One region of the Oribacterium sp. oral taxon 108 str. F0425 genome, then DNA from elsewhere that is predicted to be linked to it. Evidence: predicted binding sites of a transcription regulator. Region 1 holds the regulator's gene; the other holds the start of a gene.
What was found. Region 1 encodes Rex, which represses fermentation and respiration genes when NADH is low (regulators of the CRP and FNR family bind a similar motif). Its sites were predicted from a motif close to ATTGTTAANTANTTAACAAT; they were not measured.
Positions count from the first base shown of each region.

Region 2: gap (type I glyceraldehyde-3-phosphate dehydrogenase) is a predicted target of Rex. The motif match lies at 4,248-4,267, and genes of this name have one in related genera.

Region 1 covers NZ_AFIH01000001.1:1,172,822-1,182,898, forward strand. Annotated here, with positions in the region: gene HMPREF9124_RS05535 (methyl-accepting chemotaxis protein) at 1-455, shown strand, start outside; tRNA gene HMPREF9124_RS05540 (tRNA-Gly) at 794-864, shown strand; tRNA gene HMPREF9124_RS05545 (tRNA-Phe) at 870-942, shown strand; tRNA gene HMPREF9124_RS05550 (tRNA-Gly) at 947-1,018, shown strand; tRNA gene HMPREF9124_RS05555 (tRNA-Ser) at 1,162-1,247, shown strand; tRNA gene HMPREF9124_RS05560 (tRNA-Leu) at 1,389-1,471, shown strand; partial or broken gene tkt (transketolase) at 1,603-3,584, shown strand; gene fsa (fructose-6-phosphate aldolase) at 3,639-4,295, shown strand; gene HMPREF9124_RS05575 (redox-sensing transcriptional repressor Rex) at 4,390-5,019, shown strand; gene HMPREF9124_RS05580 (NAD(P)H-hydrate dehydratase) at 5,016-6,371, shown strand; partial or broken gene alr (alanine racemase) at 6,415-7,547, shown strand; gene HMPREF9124_RS05590 (YebC/PmpR family DNA-binding transcriptional regulator) at 7,625-8,365, shown strand; gene HMPREF9124_RS05595 (Rqc2 family fibronectin-binding protein) at 8,382-10,077, opposite strand, start outside.
Region 2 covers NZ_AFIH01000001.1:1,732,316-1,742,392, reverse strand. Annotated here, with positions in the region: gene HMPREF9124_RS08190 (uracil-DNA glycosylase) at 1-89, shown strand, start outside; gene HMPREF9124_RS08185 (undecaprenyl-diphosphate phosphatase) at 179-1,021, shown strand; gene HMPREF9124_RS08180 (N-acetylmuramoyl-L-alanine amidase) at 1,130-1,948, shown strand; gene HMPREF9124_RS08175 (Na/Pi cotransporter family protein) at 2,465-4,150, shown strand; gene gap (type I glyceraldehyde-3-phosphate dehydrogenase) at 4,397-5,422, shown strand; gene HMPREF9124_RS08165 (phosphoglycerate kinase) at 5,595-6,812, shown strand; gene tpiA (triose-phosphate isomerase) at 6,912-7,649, shown strand; gene HMPREF9124_RS08155 (methyl-accepting chemotaxis protein) at 7,790-9,913, opposite strand.

The DNA of each region.
Region 1 (10,077 bases):
ATTCTTTAAGTAATTTAATCACGGAAATCGCCAGGGCCTCTGAGCAACAATCCTCTGCAGTATCCCAGATTACTACGGGAATTGAGCAGATTTCCAGTGTTGTACAAAATAACAGTGCTACCGCACAGGAAAGCTCTGCAGCGAGCATGGAGTTAAATGAACAGGCTGAGAAACTGCGAAATCAAATCAGCAGATTCCGCCTTCGCGAAAGAGACAAGTCCGGCTTAGATGCAGAACCGACTGTTGTTCCGGATGAAAAAGAGGAAGTTTTGGAAGAAGTTCCGGAAAACAAAGAAGTTTTTCGGGAAGAAACAAAACGTTCGGAATATAATAAACCGGTTAAGGCGGTAGATGTACGCTCGGAATATAATAAACCGGTTAAGGCGGTAAATGTACGTCCGGAATATAGAGAAGCGGAAGAAGAGTTTGTCTCGAACGCAGGAGATAAATATTAAAGCGCAGAGAAATAGAAGAAAGAGTGACACGATTATTTCGCTTGTTTGTCATGGAGAAGAGCATTCGTCCTTTCCTTTTTGGGAAGGGGCGGATGCTTTTTCACTTGTTTTGGAGCGAAAGGAAGGCAACAGACATTGGAACAAAGAAAGGCGACAGACATTGGAACAAAGGAAGGTGGAAAACATATTGGAACAAAGAAAGGTGACAAACATATTGGGAAGGAGCGGAAAAACAGGTGCTTCCGAGACTTCAGCAAAAAAAGAAAAAAACGTTGACAAGATTATAAGGCATATAGTAATATATCGTTCGTGCCTCGAAAATAGAAGAGAACACAATTGCGGGTGTAGTTCAATGGTAGAATGTCAGCCTTCCAAGCTGAACACGTGGGTTCGATTCCCATCACCCGCTTTTTTGCCCAGATAGCTCAGTCGGTAGAGCAGAGGACTGAAAATCCTCGTGTCACTGGTTCGATTCCGGTTCTGGGCATTGTGCGCGAGTGGTAGAGTGGTACTATGTCTCCTTGCCAAGGAGAAGGTCGCGGGTTCGATTCCCGTCTCGCGCTCTCAGAGTAAATCGAAGGATAGCCCTTCGATTTTTTTTATTCACAACGAGTGGATCAGGCGAAGCCTGAGACATCTTTTATAACGTTTTTACTTAGCTATTGACAAAAGCATCCTTTTCCTTTACTCTGATTTAGATTTACTAGCAGAGGTATCGAAGTGGTCATAACGAGGCGGTCTTGAAAACCGTTTGTCCGCAAGGGCGCGTGGGTTCGAGTCCCACCCTCTGCGCTATCTGAAAAAGTCCGGAGTTTGAGCCGTATGGCTGAAAACACCGGGCTTTTATCTTTTTCGACGAGTAGCGTGCGCCCGGCTTACGGAAAAAGAATTTGCTTGACTGTAAAATCCAAAAATGCTATAGTTACCGAGTTCGCAGAAGTGGCGGAATGGCAGACGCGCACGGTTCAGGTCCGTGTGAGGTAACACTCATGTGGGTTCAACTCCCATCTTCTGCATGATAGGAGAACTTGGAATGATTCTGAATTATTCCAGGTTCTTTTTTCTTTTTTCCGATTCACAGATAGACATTTTCACTTCCTATGGTAAAATTATTAAGAAACTCTTGGACGAAATGTAGGAGGAAACGATGAATAGGGAAATAGAAACAAAAGCAATTAACAGTATTCGTATACTTTCCGCGGATGGCATACAGAAGGCAAATTCCGGACATCCCGGTTTACCTCTCGGAGCAGCGCCTGCCGCATATACTCTCTGGGGCAAGTTCTTGAACTTTAATCCAAGTCATTTACAGTGGGAAAACAGAGACCGCTTTATTTTATCTGCAGGGCATGGTTCCATGCTGCTTTATTCCCTATTACATTTATTCTCTTGCGGTCTTAAGAAAGAGGATTTGATGTCCTTTAGACAAATGGGATCCCTGACCCCGGGACATCCGGAGTATGGTCATACCATGGGGGTTGATGCTACGACGGGACCCTTGGGAGCGGGACTGGCTATGGCAGTCGGCTTTGCCATGGCGGAGAGTCATTTAAGCGCGGAGTTCAATAAAGAAGGGCTTCCCCTGGTAGATCACAGAACTTATGCACTTTGCGGCGACGGATGCCTTATGGAAGGTATTTCCTCAGAAGCCCTGTCTCTTGCGGGAACGTTGAATTTACATAAGCTGACCATTTTGTATGATTCCAATCATATTTCTATAGAGGGAAATACGGAGATTGCCTTTACGGAAAATGTCCAGAAGCGTATGGAGGCATTTGGCTTTAAAACACTTACCGTAGAAGATGGAAATGATGTTTCGGCTATTGCTGCGGCTTTACAGAAGGCTAAGGAAGATGACTCTGCACCGTATTTCATTACGGTTAAGACGGATATCGGCTATGGGGTTCCAAAGAAGCAGGGGACGGCTTCCGCTCACGGAGAGCCCCTGGGCGAAGAAAATATCAAAGAGATGCGCAAATTCCTGAGCTGGGAGTATGAGGAAGCGTTCTACATTCCGGAAGAGGTCTATGCACATTATCAAGGTCTTTTAGAAGAAAAAAGAAGGCATACGATGATTGGGAGACGGTTAAAACGGAGTATGCGAAAAAATATCCTGCAGAGTATGAGAAATATGTATCTTATCATGATCCCAAGAAAGTCTTGGATTTGGTGAACAATGAAGCGCTTTGGGCAAAACAGGAGAAGGCGGATGCGACCCGAAACTCCTCCGGAGAAGTTCTCCAGATTTTAAAAGAGGCTGTGCCGAATCTTTTTGGAGGCGCTGCAGACCTTGCTCCTTCCACCAAGACGGAAATGAAGGGAGAAGGATTCTTCTCGAAAGAGAACAGACTGGGCAAGAACATCCACTTCGGGGTGAGAGAGCTGGCTATGGCCGGAATTGCAAACGGCATTCTCTTACATGGAGGATATCGTTCCTATGCATCTACCTTCTTTGTTTTCAGTGATTATATTAAACCAATGGCAAGACTATCCGCTTTGATGCGGATTCCGCAAATATTTATTTTAACGCATGACAGTATCGGAGTAGGGGAGGATGGTCCTACTCATGAGCCAATTGAACAATTGGCTATGCTCCGTTCAACACCGAATTTCCGTGTATTCCGTCCTGCTGACAGACAGGAGACGGCGGCCGCCTGGTTCTCCGCATTGAGCAGTACGGATTGTCCTACTGCCATTGTTTTAAGCAGACAGAACTTACCGCAGTTATGCCGGGATGGAAAGGAAGCTCTGCAGGGAGCTTATATTCTTTCGGATTCCGAGAAAACACCGGAACTCATTTTCATTGCTACCGGTTCCGAGGTGGAACTCGCGGAAAATGCGGCAGAGATTTTAAGGGCAGAGGGAAGAGCGGTTCGTGTTGTTTCCATGCCGTCTATGGAAGTTTTTGAAATGCAAAGCAAAGAGTATCGGGACAAGGTACTTCCCGCCTCCGTTGAAAAACGAATTTCTGTGGAAGCCCTTTCCTCTTTTGGTTGGGGCAAATATGTAGGTCTCAAAGGAAAATCTTTATCGATGGACGGATTCGGTGCATCGGGACCTGCTAAGGAATTGTTTAAGCACTTCGGCTTCACGGTGGAGAACCTTGTAAACATGGCAAGATCTCTTTAAAGAAGAGGAACAGTCGTTTTAAAGTATTTATTTTAGCCAAAAAAGGAGAGTTATATGAAGTTTTTTATTGATACTGCTAATGTTGATGAAATTCGGGAAGCCTATGATATGGGAATTATTTGCGGATGTACGACGAATCCTTCCTTGATTGCGAAGGAGGGAAGAGACTATACGGAAACCTTAAAGGAGATTGCTTCCTTTCTGGACGGCCCTATCTCCGGCGAAGTAAAGGCGGATACCGTAAAAGCGGAAGATATGATTCAAGAAGGAAGGGAAATTGCTTCTATTTCTAAAAACATGGTTGTTAAGATTCCTATGACGGAGGAAGGAATGAAGGCGGTTAAGGTTCTTTCCAAAGAGGGGATTAAGACCAACGTTACTCTGATTTTCTCCGCTACACAGGCTATCCTTGCGGCAAGAGCGGGAGCGACCTATGTTTCTCCTTTCCTCGGAAGATTGGATGATATTTCTTCCGACGGGATGATTTTAATTGAGGACATTATGGAAATCTTTTCTATGTATCCGGAGATTGAAACAGAGGTGATTTGCGCCTCCGTACGTCATCCGATTCATGTGGTACAATGTGCCAAGACCGGAGCGGATATTGCTACCGTACCGTTTAAAGTCTTAAAGCAGATGATGCATCATCCATTAACGGATATAGGTATTGAAAAGTTTATTGCAGATTACAGGAAGGTATTTTCCAACTAAGAATGTTTTTTATTCTTTTTCCTGTTATAGCATTGACAGCATTTTCACAAGTAATTATATTGGGAAGGTAGGCAGTAAAATCAGGTGAAAGAATATGGAACGTAAAGAGATATCAAAAGCAGTTATCCAACGTCTTCCGCGGTATTATCGTTATTTGGAAGACTTGATGGATCAAGGAATAGAACGTATTTCCTCCGGGGATTTATCCCGGAGGATGCATTTAACGGCATCACAGATTCGACAGGATTTAAATAATTTCGGCGGTTTCGGACAGCAGGGCTATGGCTACAATGTTTTCAATTTGCATGAGGAGATTGCCAAGATTCTGAAAATTGATCAAGTTCATTCGATGATTATCGTCGGTGCCGGACACTTGGGATTGGCACTTTCGAACTATACCAATTTTAGAAAAAGAGGATTTGATATCAAGGGGGTATTTGATAATAATCCGAAGGTGATTGGACAGGAAGCCGGAGGCGTCAAGGTTTCTCCCATGTCTGAGATGAAGGATATTGTGGAGAAAAATCATATTCGCTTGGCAGCACTGTGCATTCCCAAGGATGCAGCCGTTAAAATTGTGGATGATCTTATTTCGTACGGGGTAAGCGGATTTTGGAATTTTGCACATGTGGATTTGGAAGTTCCCGAACATGTAGTGGTGGAAAATGTGCATCTTTCCGAAAGTTTGATGAGACTGTCTTACCGTGTTTTTGAGGAACAATGATGATGATATCTGTGGGCTCTGATATTCTGGAAATAGCTAGAGTGGAGCGTTTACAGAAAAAAGGCAGAGTAGAGAGGATTTTTACAGAAGAAGAACGCCGGCAAAGCGAGGGAAAAGCTTCTCGTCTTGCCGGTGATTTTAGTGTGAAAGAAGCGGTGGCAAAGGCACTCGGAACCGGAATAAGAGGTTTTTCACTTTTGGATATTGAGGTTTTGCGGGATGAACTTGGAAAACCCTATGTCAAGCTTTACGGCAATGCTTTAAAGCTCTTTAAAGCGCGGAGAGGACAGGCTTTGGAGGTGAGTATTTCCAACACAAAAAGTCTGGTGATTGCCAGTGCAGTAATCCTTGGAAAAGAAGCCGGAGGGCAGATGGATGCTTTGTGTGAAACAAAAAGATACTTTTTATCCATTCCGAAGAGGAATCCTTTGTCTCATAAGGGTTCTTACGGAACAGTGGGAATCATAGCCGGAAAAAAAGGGATGGCCGGAGCGGCTTTTTTCTCCGCCTTGGCTGCCTATCGGGCCGGAGCCGGCTTGGTTCATCTGGTCTCCGATGAGGAAAATAGAAGCGTTCTGCAAACCATGGTTCCTGAAGCGATTCTTTCGGATGTGAGAGAACTGAAGGTGGAAGAGCTATTGCAAAAAAGTGAAATTATCCTATTCGGTCCGGGAATCGGAACGGGAGAAGATAGAGAAAGGCTTCTCCTGAAGCTTTTAAACGAGCTAAGAAACTTTCCTCCGGCTTTTCTTATTTTGGATGCGGATGCGTTAAATGTGATAGCGGAGTCCTCTTTGTTGGACGAGGCATTATGTAAGGCTGCGGAGTACTGTCCGATTATTCTTACGCCGCATCTTAAAGAATTTTCGAGGCTTTGCCATTGCTCTCTTGAGGAAATTCTAAAAAACAAAGAAGAATTGGGTCGGAAATATGCTGCGAAGCATCGCTGTATTTTAATTCTGAAATCGCATGATACGATGGTTTTTACCCCTTTTTCGGAGGATACGGGGAAAGAAACAGTACCGGGCAAAGAGGACAATTTTTGGGAAGGAAAAGGCTTTTTCCATAATCGGGAAGCATCTCCATCCTTAAGTAAGGGGGGCTCGGGAGATGCTTTTGCCGGTCTTTTAGCCGGTCTTCTGGCGGTTTTAAAGGAAAGATATCCGGAAATAGATAAGCATGAACTTGCGTTTCAGGCGGCCTGTCTTTCCGTTCTCATTCAGGTGAGAGGGGGGAAGCTGGCAGCGGAAGCCGAGGGAGAGCATGCTGTCCTGGCAAGGGACCTTCCTCATTATTTTGCCCTTGCCATGGAAGAGTTTATAGAAAAGGATGATGGGAAAGATGACAGATAAAAAGAGTTACGACAGAACCTATGCCATTGTGAATTTAGACAGGATGGAGGAGAATCTTCGACTCTGTAAGAAAAGTTTGAGAGAGGGCATAGCATTCTGTGCTGTAATTAAAATGGATGCTTATGGGCATGGCATGGTGGAAGTGGCGAAAGCGGTAGAGGAAGAATGTGCACTTTTCGGCGTGGCAACCATAGAGGAAGCAATTACCTTAAGAAAGGCAGGAATCGAAAAAAATATCCTGGTTCTTGGGGTTGTTCCGGAAAGCCAATATACATCTTTATTTGATTATCGGGTAATGCCGAGTCTCTTCACCACGAGGCAACTCGATAAAATCGAAAAAATAGCGGAAAAAAGAAAACAAAACTGGCGGTACATATTGCTTTGGATACCGGAATGGGAAGAATCGGGATCCAAGTAGAAGAAAAAGATGCTTTGAAGACGGCAATGGATATTTTGAACAGTCCCTATGTGGAAGTGGAGGGGATTTTTTCTCATTTTGCATCCTGTGACGAGGCGGATAAGAGTTATACCTTGAAACAACATAAGCGCTTCCACGATTTTTTGGAAAGTTTGAAGAAAGAAGGCTATACCATTCCCCTATGTCATATTTCGAATTCTGCAGGGATCTTGGAAGATATTGGTACAGAGTACAATATGGTACGGGACGGCATCGCGCTTTACGGGATTTATCCTTCTTCGGAAGTGAGGCAGGACCTGCCCCTCAAGATGGCACTTTCCTGGAAGGCGAAAATTTCGCATATAAAGACTGTTCCGAAGGGAGAGGGAATTTCCTACGGTTCCGCCTTTGTGACGGACAGGGAAATGCGGATTGCCACGATTCCGGTGGGCTATGGAGACGGTTATCCCAGGTTGCTTTCCGGAAAGGCGGAGGTTATTATAGGCGGAAAGAAATGTCCTATCTTAGGCAGAGTTTGTATGGACCAGTTCATGGTGGATGTCAGTGCCGTAGACGCAGTTCTTTTCCAGGAGGTGACGCTTCTCGGGGAAGAGGGAGGAGAAGCAATCAGTCTTTATGATTGGGAAAAATTCGGTGTCTTCCCTTATGAGTTTTTATGCGGCCTCGGCAATCGTGTTCCCCGTGTTTATTTCAGAGGAAAGAAATGGATTGGAACTTTTGATCCGCATTCCAACCTGCATATTGATGATTTTTCCTAGGAAACACAGGTATTCTGAAAAAAACTTGCGAAGAAAAGAGAAAATAGGTACACTAAGAAAAAATTAGAGGAGAGAGTATGTCAGGCCATTCAAAGTTTTCCAATATTAGAGCAAAAAAAGAAAAGAACGATGCAGCAAAGGGAAAGATTTTCACGATTATCGGTCATGAACTTGCCCTTGCGGTAAAGCAGGGGGGAACAGATCCGAACAGTAATTCAAAGCTTCGGGATGTCATTGCCAAGGCAAAAGCAAACAATATGCCGAACGATACCATTCAAAACGGGATTAAGAAGGCTGCCGGAGCACTGGACGCGGTAAATTTTGAAGAAATGCAGTATGAGGGTTACGGTGTAAACGGCGTTGCCATTATCGTAAAGGTATTAACGGATAATAAGAATCGTTCCGCGGCGGATGTACGCTCCGCTTTCACAAAGGGGAAGGGAAGTCTTGGCGCACAGGGATCCGTATCTTTCCTCTTTGAAGAAAAGGGACAGATCATTCTGGATAAGGAAGTCATGGATGATCTGGATAAAGATTTTGATGCGCTGATGGATATTGCCATCATGGCAGGTGCGGAGGATCTGATTGATCGGGATGACAGCTATGAAATTATCACGAGTCCGGCAGATTTCTCCACTGTGCGTGAAAATCTGGAACAAGAGAACATTCCCATGGTACAGGCGGAGGTCGTGATGATTCCCGGTAATACCGTTTCCGTGACAGAGGAAGAAGCGGTAAAGAACTTAAGAAAAACCCTTGATTTATTGGATGCATCCGATGATGTGCAGAGTGTTTATACGAATTGGGAAGAAGAATAGAAAGTTCCGGAGGAGCTTAGAGCTCTTCCGGAACTTTTTTTGGCGAAACAAGGATGGAATAGTTTTGGTGGTAAATCACAAAGCCGGGAGCTCCACCCACTACCTTTTTTAAATTTTTTCTTTCCGTATAATCCACTTCCACCTTGGCACTTTCTTTTTCCGAGGAGAAGTAGGCTGCAAGCTCGGCTGCTTCTTCAAAGAGACGGTCGGGAAGCTCTTCCAGATTCTTTCCTTCCGTTTTGGCAATGACATGGGAACCGGCTGAGCCTTTTACATGGAACCAAAAATCCGTTCCTTCCGCAATGCGGAAACTGACTTCTTCATTTTGATAATTGTTCTTTCCGACATAGAGAAGATAGCCGTCCGAGGAACGGAAGATTCTCGGAGAGGATTTGTCCTCTTTTCGTTCTTTTTTCTTCTTCTTGGAGAGTGGCTTCATGTAGCCGTATTCTCCCATTTCTCTTCGTATATCTTCTAAGTCTTCCGCATTCTCTGCGGTGGAAAGACTGTTCAAGATGGATTGCAGGTGTTTAAGCGTGCTTCTGCTTTCCTTTACTTGTGTGGAGAGATTTAATTCCGTGCGCTTTGCCTTATCGTATTTCTCAAAATACTTTTTGGCATTTTCTATGGGACTTAAGCTTTCATCCAAGGGAATGTGTTCCTCTGTTCCATTGTAATAATTTTCACAGATCAATTCTTTTTCTCCGCCTTTTAAGCTGTACCCATAGGTAGTGAGCAATTCTCCGAAGATTCGAAAACGCTCTTTTTTCTCCGTGTCCTTCAGCTGCTTTTCCTGCAAACTCAGCTTTTTGCTGACGCGTTCCAAGAGAGTAGTACATTGTTTTTTTAAGTCTGTGGATTTTTGCCGGACACGGTCCTCTTTTTCCTTTCCACCGTAGTAAAATGTAAGAAGTTCGGAGGGAGAGGGAAAGACCTCGAGGTGAAAGGCGGGATTTCCGCTATACTGCCGTACGGGAATGGCGGAAAAGTCAAAGGCTTTTTCATTTTCGTAGAGAATGGCGGGAGAGAAATTCCCTTCTTGAATCCGAAGTCGAAGTCTGCAAATGGCCTCGGAAAGCTTTTTCCAGTCGGAAGAAGACAGTTTGTCCAATTCCTGATCGGAGGCAAGACCGGCATCCAAGGAAAGCTCCCTGGCCGACATCGGACTTAAGCCGGAAAAGCTGTGGAAGAGGAGCTCGGAGAGGGTTTCCGCCTTAGACTCTCCGTTTCTGCTTTTCGCCCTGCTTTCCAAATAAGATTGCAAGTTTTCCAAGGGAAAGTAAAGGAGATTCTCTTTTTCGAACTGGTCGGGAATAAAGTACTTTCTCCCGGGTAAAACCTCTCGAACCGAGGATTGTACGGAGGAAATTCGTTTTATGGCGTCCAGAATAGTGAAATCTTCCTTTAAGAGGATGATGTTGGAATATTTCCCCATGATTTCTACGGAAAGATATTTTGTGCCTATGTCGCCCAGTTCATCTCTATGGGATATATGGAGAAGGAGAACACGCTCCAGCCCTTCTTCCGAGAGTGTAGTGGAAGCCTGCGTGATATTTTGAATCACTCCGTTTCCGATATGCTTTCTTAGCGCCATACAAAAGCTTGGTGCGGTAAGCGGTGCAGTCTTATTTTTATCCGTCAGATAAACTAAGGGAATAGAAGGATTTACGGAAAGATGCAGAAGATATTGCTGCCTTTCCTTTTTGATTGTG
Region 2 (10,077 bases), 560 kb from region 1:
TCTTCGGATCCAGGCCTTTTTCAAAATGCAATGCCTATCTGGAACAGGAGGGGCTTAGTCCGATAGATTGGCGTTTATCGGATGAGTAGTGCCGAGGAAAGCATTTTCAATTTTGTAGGATTATACGGTAGTCCGTGTTTTACGGTTTGATACGGAAGATTTTGTTTTAAGGAGTTTTATGAATATTGTTGAATTTTTAAAAGTTATTGTATTTTCCTTGGTAGAGGGCTTTACCGAGTGGCTTCCGATTTCTTCTACGGGGCACTTGATTCTTTTACAGAATATCATTCCCCTGGCAGGGACAAAGGAGTTTTTTTCCACCTTTGAAGTTTTAATACAGCTAGGCGCTGTTATGGCTGTTGTACAGGAATTCTTCTTCCGTCTCTGGCCCTTCGGAAAGAGAAAAAAGAGTGGAGGAATCTACCTGAAGGAAGAAAAGGTGATTCTAATTGGAAAAGTTCTTTTGGCTTGCCTTCCGGCGGCTGTTTTCGGTCTGCTCTTGGATGATTTTCTGGATCAATATCTCTACAACGGTTTTGTCGTATCTCTGATGCTGATTCTCTACGGCGTATTTTTTATTACTTTGGAGCAGAGAAATGCAAGCCGCAAATTTGCGTTCAACAGGGTTGAAGATTTACCCTGGACACTTTGTCTCGAAATCGGTCTTTTTCAGTGTCTGGCCTTAATTCCCGGTACTTCCCGTTCAGGGGCAACCATTATCGGAGCCATGCTGTTATCGGTAGGGAGAGTTGCGGCAACGGAGTTTTCCTTTTTCTTAAGTGTTCCCGTTATGGCAGGAGCAAGCCTCTTAAAGCTCATAAAGCACGGCGGTCATTTTTCGGGAATGGAGTGGTTTACACTCCTGCTTTCTATGGTTTTGGCATATCTTGTCAGCCTGTACTGCATTCGTTTCCTGCTTCGTTATATTCGAAGTCATGACTTTAAAATTTTCGGCTACTATCGGATTATCTTTGGCGGCATTATGCTGATGTGGTTTTTGGTTTCCCGTTTTCTCCTGTAAGAAAACCGTAATAGCACTGTAATGGAAAGGGGCTTGTATCTCTTTTGGGGAATCGGTATCTTTATAAAGAAGAATAAGGAAAACATAACCATAGGAAAGAGGGATAAAATGAAGGGAAGAGCGATAGTAGTCGGTCTTATGCTTTCTGCGATGCTTTCAATGCAAAGTTTTGCAGCGACGGAGATAGGCTTGAATTTAAATTGGAAATATGCAAAGAATGCGAAAATCAATACAGGAAAGGCAATTCTTTATACATCGGACAGTAAGAATCCGAAGAAGATTACGATTGCTGTAAATGCCGGACACGGAACAAAGGGAGGAGAGAAGGTAAGAACCCTTTGCCACCCCGACGGAACAAGAAAGGTTACGGGCGGAACCAATGCTGCAGGTTCTACTACGGCTTTGGCGGTATCTTCCGGGATGACCTTTAAGGACGGTACCAAAGAAGCTACGGTCACCGGTCAGATGGGGCATATTTTTGCGAAAAAACTCTTGAATGCCGGATATGATGTTTTACTCATTCGTGACGGTGATGATGTACAGCTGGATAATGTTGCCAGAACCGTTTTGGCTAACAATAAGGCGGATGCACATATTGCCTTACACTGGGATTCCACGGAAAAAGATAAGGGCGCATTTTTTATGTCTGTTCCCGACTCCTTAAAGAAGATGGAGCCGGTTGCTTCTCACTGGGAAAGTCATGAAAAGCTGGGAGAAAGTTTAATTGCCGGCTTAAAGGGAAAAGGGGTAAAGATTTTCTCAAGCGGCAGTATGGATATGGATTTAACGCAGACCTCCTATTCGACGGTTCCTTCCGTGGATATTGAGCTCGGAGATAAGATTTCGGATCACAGCGAGAAGCAGCTGAATCTTCTTGGAGATGCTTTGGTGGACGGAGTCAATAAGTATTACGGCTTTACATCTTAAGCTTTTTTAAAAGGAAATTCTTAAGAGCCTTGAAGAAAACTTCTTTGAGGCTCTTTTTCTTATATTTTTTCAGAACTGTGTCGAAAGACAAAAGAACGGAAAAAGCTAATCGATTTTTGTTTAGAGAATATCGTCCCAAAATCTTGCAAGATTTTGCTTTCATTTGTTTTTTCTAAAAGGAGGATAGCAAGACGCTTCGGTATTTCGAAAGGATGGAAAGCCGCGCTCAAAGTGTTATTTCTCCTTCCCTTATTGTAAAAAGCTGTCTTTTGTGGAGGGACCATGACGGGACCATTATCCAAGGATGGATATAGGGTAGTGCCATAGGAATAGGTATGCCCTATGCCATAAAGGACAGCTTTTTTTCTTTTAGAGGATTCGCTTTTTTCTTTTTCGGAACTAGTTCTTGTATTTTCAAAAAAGCGTTTGTATACTAAGCCAAGGTGTCATTAGACAGCAGGGCTTATTTTTTTGGGAGAAAAGAGTCTATCCTGTGGAGAAGGGTGAGGAAGGTTTATGAGCTATCTTTCTAGTTTATTCAGCCTCTTTGGGGGCTTGGGTATGTTTTTGTACGGCATGACCGTGATGAGCGACGGTATGCAGAAGGCGGCCAGTTCCAAAATGTCCAAATTCTTAAATATTGTAACGGAAAATCGCGTCATGGCGGTTATTTTAGGAGCGGGCATTACAGCCCTGGTGCAGTCTTCTTCTGCAACTACCGTTATGGTAGTCGGCTTTGTTAATGCCGGTATTCTCAATCTTTCTCAATCCGTTGGAATCATTATGGGCGCTAATATCGGAACGACCATTACTGCGTGGATGGTATCCTTGACGCAGGTGTCCGGTTCCGCCTTGAGTATTTTCAAGCCGGAGTTTTTTGCTCCGCTACTCGTTGGCTTCGGCTCTTTTCGTCTGCTTTTCGGAAAAAAAGGAAACGATGATCTTCTTGCGGACTTCTGTGTCGGTGTGGGGCTTATTTTCATCGGACTTGAATTTATGAGTTCCGCCGTATCGCCTTATGCCAATTCCCCCATTTTTTCCAAGGCATTCCAGATCATGGGGGGGAATCCGATTCTGGGCATTCTTACCGGAGCGGTTGTCACGGGGCTGATCCAGTCCTCCGCGGCTTCCGTATCCATTTTACAGACTTTGGCTCTTTCCGGGGCGGTACCGAGAGCTGCAGGCTTTTATATTACTCTGGGACAGAATATAGGTACCTGTGTTACCGCAATGATTTCTTCTGCCGGAGCCTCCAGGACCGCGAAGAGGGCGGCTATGATTCACTTACTTTTCAACGTGACCGGTGCAGTACTCTTTGGAATCATCATCTTTTTAATGAGTTTGCCTTTTGCAAGCTTTTTTCAGGGGCGCTTAAGTCCGGTTGAGATTTCCATGTTTCACACCATTTTTAATATCAGCTGCACAATCGTGCTCTATCCTTTTGCCGATCTTTTGGTGGCTCTTTCCGGCAAGCTTGTTTTGGAGACAAAGAAGGATAAGGAAGAGGCTGAAAATCCGAATCATTATACGGAAGTGGAGAAAAGCCTTATTCAGCATCTTGACCTACGTATTTTGGAATCTCCGGCAATTGCCATTGCGGCCGCAAAGTCGGAAGTGGTCAATATGGCACGGATTACGGAAGAAAATATTCATCATGCCACAGATATTCTTTTAGAAGAGAAAACAGAAGAAATCCCGGAGATTTTTAAACAGGAAAAGGTAATTGACAATATGCAAAAGCTCCTGACCGAGTATTTGATTCATATCGGAAATTTATCCTTAAATGAAATGCAAAAATTGGAAGTGAACAATATGTTCAATACCATTACGGATATAGAACGTGCGGGAGACCATGCTGAAAACATTGCGGAGCAGGCAAAGTTCGCGGAGGAGCATGCCATTTCCTTCTCGGAAATCGGACAGGACGATATTCGTAAGATTTCGAAGACTGTTGTAGAATCTTTCCATGCCAGTATAGAGGCCTTTGAGAAAAATGATTTGGATATGGTTGTGAAGACAGCGCACTTGGAAGATCAGGTGGATGAGATGGAAGAGGATATGAGGGAAACGCATATCGAACGTCTGAATTCAGGAGCCTGTGCCCCACAGGCAGGAGTTGTGTTCCTGGATGTCATCTCCGATCTGGAGCGTATTTCCGACCATGCGGACAATATTGCCGGCTATGTAAAGGCGATGATTTAAAGTGTTTCCCGCTTTGTGATTAAATATTTTTAAAAAAGAAGTATTTTTATGTGCAGAATCTTTCTATAGGAGATTCTGCATTTCTTTTTATGAAAAAAAGGTGAAATTTTTAACAAATGCAATAATTTCCCTTGAAAAAATAAGCTTCGTGCAATAGAATAGACGCTGTTATGTGAGAGAGGATTCGAAGAACGAATTTTCTCGTTATAAGAGGAAAGTTCACAAATAATTAGGAGGAAAAGGAATATGGCAGTTAAAGTAGCGATTAATGGATTTGGTCGTATTGGACGTTTGGCATTCCGTCAGATGTTTGATCATGAGGGGACAGAGATTGTTGCTATCAATGATTTAACCGATCCTAAGATGCTTGCTCACCTTTTGAAATATGATTCTTCTCAGGGAAGATATAAGTATTGCGATAGTGTTGTGGCCGGCGAGGACTACATCGAGGTTAAGGGAAAGAAAATTAAGATTTACAAGGAGGCTGATGCTTCCAAGTTACCTTGGGGACAGCTTTCCGTAGACGTAGTTTTAGAGTGTACCGGTTTCTATACTTCCAAAGAGAAGTCCGAGGCACACATTAAGGCAGGTGCTAAGAAGGTTGTTATTTCCGCTCCGGCAGGAAATGATCTTCCGACTATCGTTTACAATGTTAACCATGAAATCTTAAAGGCAGAGGACAACATTATCTCTGCTGCATCCTGCACAACCAACTGCTTAGCTCCTATGGCTAAGGCATTAAATGATTTCGCTCCGATTCAGTCCGGAATCATGGCAACGATTCACGCTTATACAGGTGACCAGATGATTCTTGACGGCCCGCACAGAAAGGGTGATTTAAGAAGAGCAAGAGCCGGCGCTGTAAATATTGTTCCGAACTCCACCGGTGCAGCTAAGGCTATCGGCCTTGTTATTCCGGAGTTAAACGGAAAGCTGATCGGATCCGCACAGAGAGTTCCGGTTCCAACAGGTTCCACCACTCTGCTTTTCGCAGTGGTTAAGTCCTCCAAGGAAGTAACGAAGGAGAGCATCAACGCTGCTATGAAGGCTGCTTCCGATCCCGAGACCTACGGATACACAGAGGATGAAGTTGTTTCCAGCGATATCGTTGGAATGACCTACGGTTCTCTCTTTGATGCGACCCAAACCATGGTTTCCAAGGTTGGAGACGATCTCTACGAGGTTCAGGTAGTTTCATGGTATGACAACGAGAACTCCTATACTTCTCAGATGGTTCGTACTATTAAGTACTTCGAGAAGTTTGTAAAGTAATTGATTCATAACAAGTATCGTGCGAAAAGCGTGCGATATCTCGTTTATAAATTGAAATTTATACTGTAAAGCTATGCGGGGAAGCCGCCGGAGTGTGTGCTCCGGCGGTTTTCCCTTTATTACGGGAGCTACGAGAGATTACAGGCTCCCGCCAATAGGAAAGGGGAATGATATGGCAGAATTAAACAAAAAGTCGGTAGATGATATTTCTGTAAAAGGAAAAAGAGTGCTTTGTCGTTGTGACTTCAATGTTCCTTTAAAGGATGGGAAGATTACCGATGAAAATAGACTTGTAGCAGCGCTTCCTACAATTAAGAAGCTTATTTCCGATGGTGGCAAGGTCATTCTTTGTTCTCACTTAGGAAAGCCGAAGGGTGAGCCGAAGCCGGAATTATCTCTGGCTCCTGTAGCAAAGCGTCTTTCTGAGCTTTTGGGGCAGCCCGTTCTTTTTGCAAAGGATGACAATGTAGTAGGAGAGAATGCGAAGAAAGCCGTTTCCGAAATGAAGGATGGAGATGTTATTCTTTTAGAGAATACTCGTTACAGAGCGGAGGAGACCAAGAATGGAGAAGCATTCTCCAAAGAACTGGCTTCTCTTGCCGATGTTTTTGTAAATGATGCTTTCGGTACCGCGCATAGAGCACACTGCTCCAATGTGGGTGTAACCGAGTTTATTGACGGACCCGCTGTGGTTGGCTACCTGATGGAGAAGGAGATTCGTTTCCTCGGCCAGGCGGTAGAGAACCCGGTTCGTCCCTTCGTGGCTATCCTTGGCGGTGCAAAGGTTTCCGATAAGCTTGCGGTAATCGACAATCTCTTAGAGAAGTGCGATACCTTGATTATCGGCGGCGGTATGGCATTCACCTTTGTAAAGGCGCAGGGCTATGAAATCGGAAAGTCTTTAGTGGACGACGAGAAACTTCAGTACTGTAAGGATATGCTTGCAAAAGCAAAGGAAAAGGGCTGCGAGATTTTACTTCCTGTAGACGCGGTTTGCGCTGCTTCTTTCCCGGATCCGATTGATGACAAGAATCTTCCGGTTAAGACCGTGGATATCGATGCCATTCCCTCTGATATGTTGGGACTCGATATCGGACCGAAGACACAGGAGCTTTTTGCGAATGCTGTAAAGACTGCAAAGACTGTGGTTTGGAACGGACCTATGGGTGTATTTGAGAACCCGATTCTTGCACAGGGAACCATCGCGGTTGCAAAGGCTCTTGCGGAGACTGATGCGACAACTATCATTGGCGGCGGCGACAGTGCTGCTGCTGTGAATACTTTGGGATTCGGAGATAAGATGACACACATTTCCACCGGCGGTGGTGCTTCTCTGGAATTCTTGGAAGGTAAGGAGCTTCCGGGGGTAGCAGCTGCAAACAATAAGTAGGTGTTAGCTGATAAGAGACAGCGTATAAATTATCGTGAGCAGTCTGAAAACGGAGTCCAAGTAATTTAAGTATAGTTTGGAGAAAAAAATGAGAAAAAAATTATTGCCGGAAACTGGAAGATGAATATGACCATTACGGAGGCGAAAGCGCTCTGTGATACCTTGATTCCGATTTCCAATACAGATGAGGTGGACGTGGTCTTCTGCGTTCCGTCCATTGATATTTCTACAGTAGTGGAGAAGGTAAAGGGCACAGCTATCTCTGTTGGAGCGGAGAACCTCTACTTTGAGGATAAGGGAGCCTATACCGGAGAAATCTCCGCTGATATGCTGGTAGATGCCGGTGTAAAATATGTTATTATGGGACACTCAGAGAGAAGAGGCTATTTCCATGAGACCGATGCCGATATCAATAAGAAGGCGAAGAAAGCTCTGGAAAAAGGACTTACTCCGATTATTTGTTGCGGAGAGAGTCTTGAGCAGAGAGAAATGGGAATCTATTTCGAGTGGATTGCAATGCAGATTAAGGCGGCATTTCAGGGAATTTCCGCAGCGGATGCTGCTAAGTGTGTGATTGCTTACGAGCCGATCTGGGCTATCGGAACAGGAAAGACGGCAACGGCAGAGCAGGCGGAAGAGGTTTGCGGTTATATCCGTAAGGTAATAGAAGAGGTTTACAACAAAGAAACTGCAGAGAAGATTCGGATTCAGTACGGCGGATCCATGAACAGCGGAAACTGTAAGGAACTTCTTTCCAAGCCGAATATAGACGGCGGTTTAATAGGCGGCGCTTCCCTAAAGGAAGAGTTTGCGAAGATTGTGCATTATAACGCGTAGGAAGCACAACGTATAGTAAGCAATACACGTTCGAAAAGAAGAAAGGAAAAGGGACTGTGGCATTCCACAGTCCCTTTTCCTTTCTCGCATAAGTCTAGTTTACAGCGATATATCATGTAACAAATTATTTTCTGTTCTTTCTATTCTTCTTTCAGCCGGAAACGTTCTACCAACACATTCATCTTATTGGCCTGGCCGGTCAGTTCTTCAGAGGCTGCTGCACTCTGCTCCGCTGTGGCGGAATTTGCCTGTACCACAGAAGAAATCTGCTGTAAGCCTTGATTCAAAGAAGTAATTCCTTTCAAATCTTTATCGGAAGCGGAAGAAATCTGTTCAATTAAGGTATTGACTTCTTCCGTACTCTTCGAAACGGAATGTAAGGATTCCGCTGTTTCTTCGGTAATTCTTGCTCCCTTTTCCACCGCTTCAATGGTTTCTTCAATCAGCAAGCCTGTATTTTGAGCAGCCTTTGCAGATTTCTGAGCAAGATTTCCTACCTCATCCGCAACTACGGCAAAGCCCTTTCCGGCAGCGCCTGCTCTTGCCGCCTCAATAGCGGCATTCAAGGACAGGATATTCGTTTGGAAGGCAATATCATCGATGGTCTTGATAATTTTACTGATTTCATTGGACTTTGCGGTAATATCATTCATGGCCTTCCGCATTTCTTCCATCTTCTCATTGGACTGCAGTACAGCCGTACCGGCCTCTCCCTGCAATTTAAATGCCTCTCCTGCGGTTTTTGTAGAGGCCTGGATAGAGTGAGAAATATCCTGCATATTGGCGGATAACTCTTCGATAGAAGAAGCCTGTTCCGTTGCGCCTTGTGATAAGCTTTGCGCTCCGGTGTTTACCTGCTCCGCACTTCTTAATACCTGCACGGAAGAGGAATGTACTTCCTGCAAGGTTTTATTCATATCGCTTTGGATATTTTTCAAACTTTCCAAGAGCGGTGCATAATCTCCGATATAGTCTTCGTTTTCCAGATTTTCAGTAAAGTTTCCGCCTGCCATGGCTTCTAAGCGGTCTCTCAGATCAAATACAATCTTTTTGCTTCTTCCGATAACCTCAGAAATGCTGTAAGAAAGTTCTCCGATTTCATCCTGATTAGGATAATGAATTTCCACATCAAAATTTCCATTAGCCACTTCTTTCCCCGCGTCACTGATCTTTCGTAATGGCTTTAAGGCTTTGGAAATCCGGACAAAGTTAATCATCTGAACCAGCATAAAAATTATGACTTCCGATAAAATCAGTGCGAATAATAGTTGATTTTTCTCCTGGTCAAAATGGGGGATAGTCATAGCGGTCTGCACCCACCAATCAACCCCTTCGATTTCCAACGGCACATAGTAGCGAACCTGGCTGTCTCTTTGGAAAAATGCTTCCTTATTCTGCATCTTCTCCACCAGCATATCACTATATTTCTGTCCAATAAGGTCTCCTAAGTTCTTTCCCTTGGCATCAGGGTTATTGCTGTAGACAAAGTTGTTGTGATTGTCTAAAACATCAAAGAACACATTTTCATAGCCAAGAGTACTCATATCCAACTCGTTAAAAACTTCAGTGGAAATTTCCGTGGTTACGATTCCTAAGAATCGATCTCCGTCCAGAATTGGAATGGTCATATAGAAGCTGCTTTTTCCGGTATCCGGATTTTCTATGGGAAGCGTTGCGGAAGCCGCTTTGCTATTCTGTGTCTCCTTATAAAAATCTTGTGTACCGTAAACCTCATAGGGAACCATAGAGAATTTATCTCCATCCGTATCATAGCGAAGAGAGTAATTAACATTTTCCTTGGAAAATACTCCCGGCTCCAACAGTAAAGCCTGACTGACAATTCCCAAGTTATTTTTCGAGAATCCCCGCATGGTATTCATTAAATAATACTCTTCTTCTGCTTCGGGAATCGTGAGAGGGGCACTGACCCCGTCCACTGCACTTTTTCCGCTAAGGGATGAATCTCCGCCGTCTTCTTTTTGAAAGTTGACAAAGCTATCCGCCAAAGATTGCATGGTGGTGCTGGTGTTTACCGTGATTTTATTTACTCTGCCGGCATTCAGGTTAGAAAGAGCATTCATATTTTGCTCATTTTTCTTATTAAATGCTGCACTGGCTACCGACAAAATAAAAGCGGTCATCATCGCAAATAAGAAAAGCATGATAATACCTAAGCTTAAAGAGATTCTTCCGCTTAAGGAATGACTTCGTTTCCTTCTCTTTTCTTGCCTAAGCCCTGTTGTTTGTGCATCGTGTTTTTTCATTGTTCCTTCACTCCTTCTGTAGAAAATTCCATTTTTCTTGCCATTTTGACGAATTTATATCGACAAAAATAAATAGTCTTATAATTTAATAGATTTATCTATTTTACAGTCTTTTTCTAACTTTTAGAGAGATTGGAGAAGAGGACAGCTGTTCTTCTTTTCCT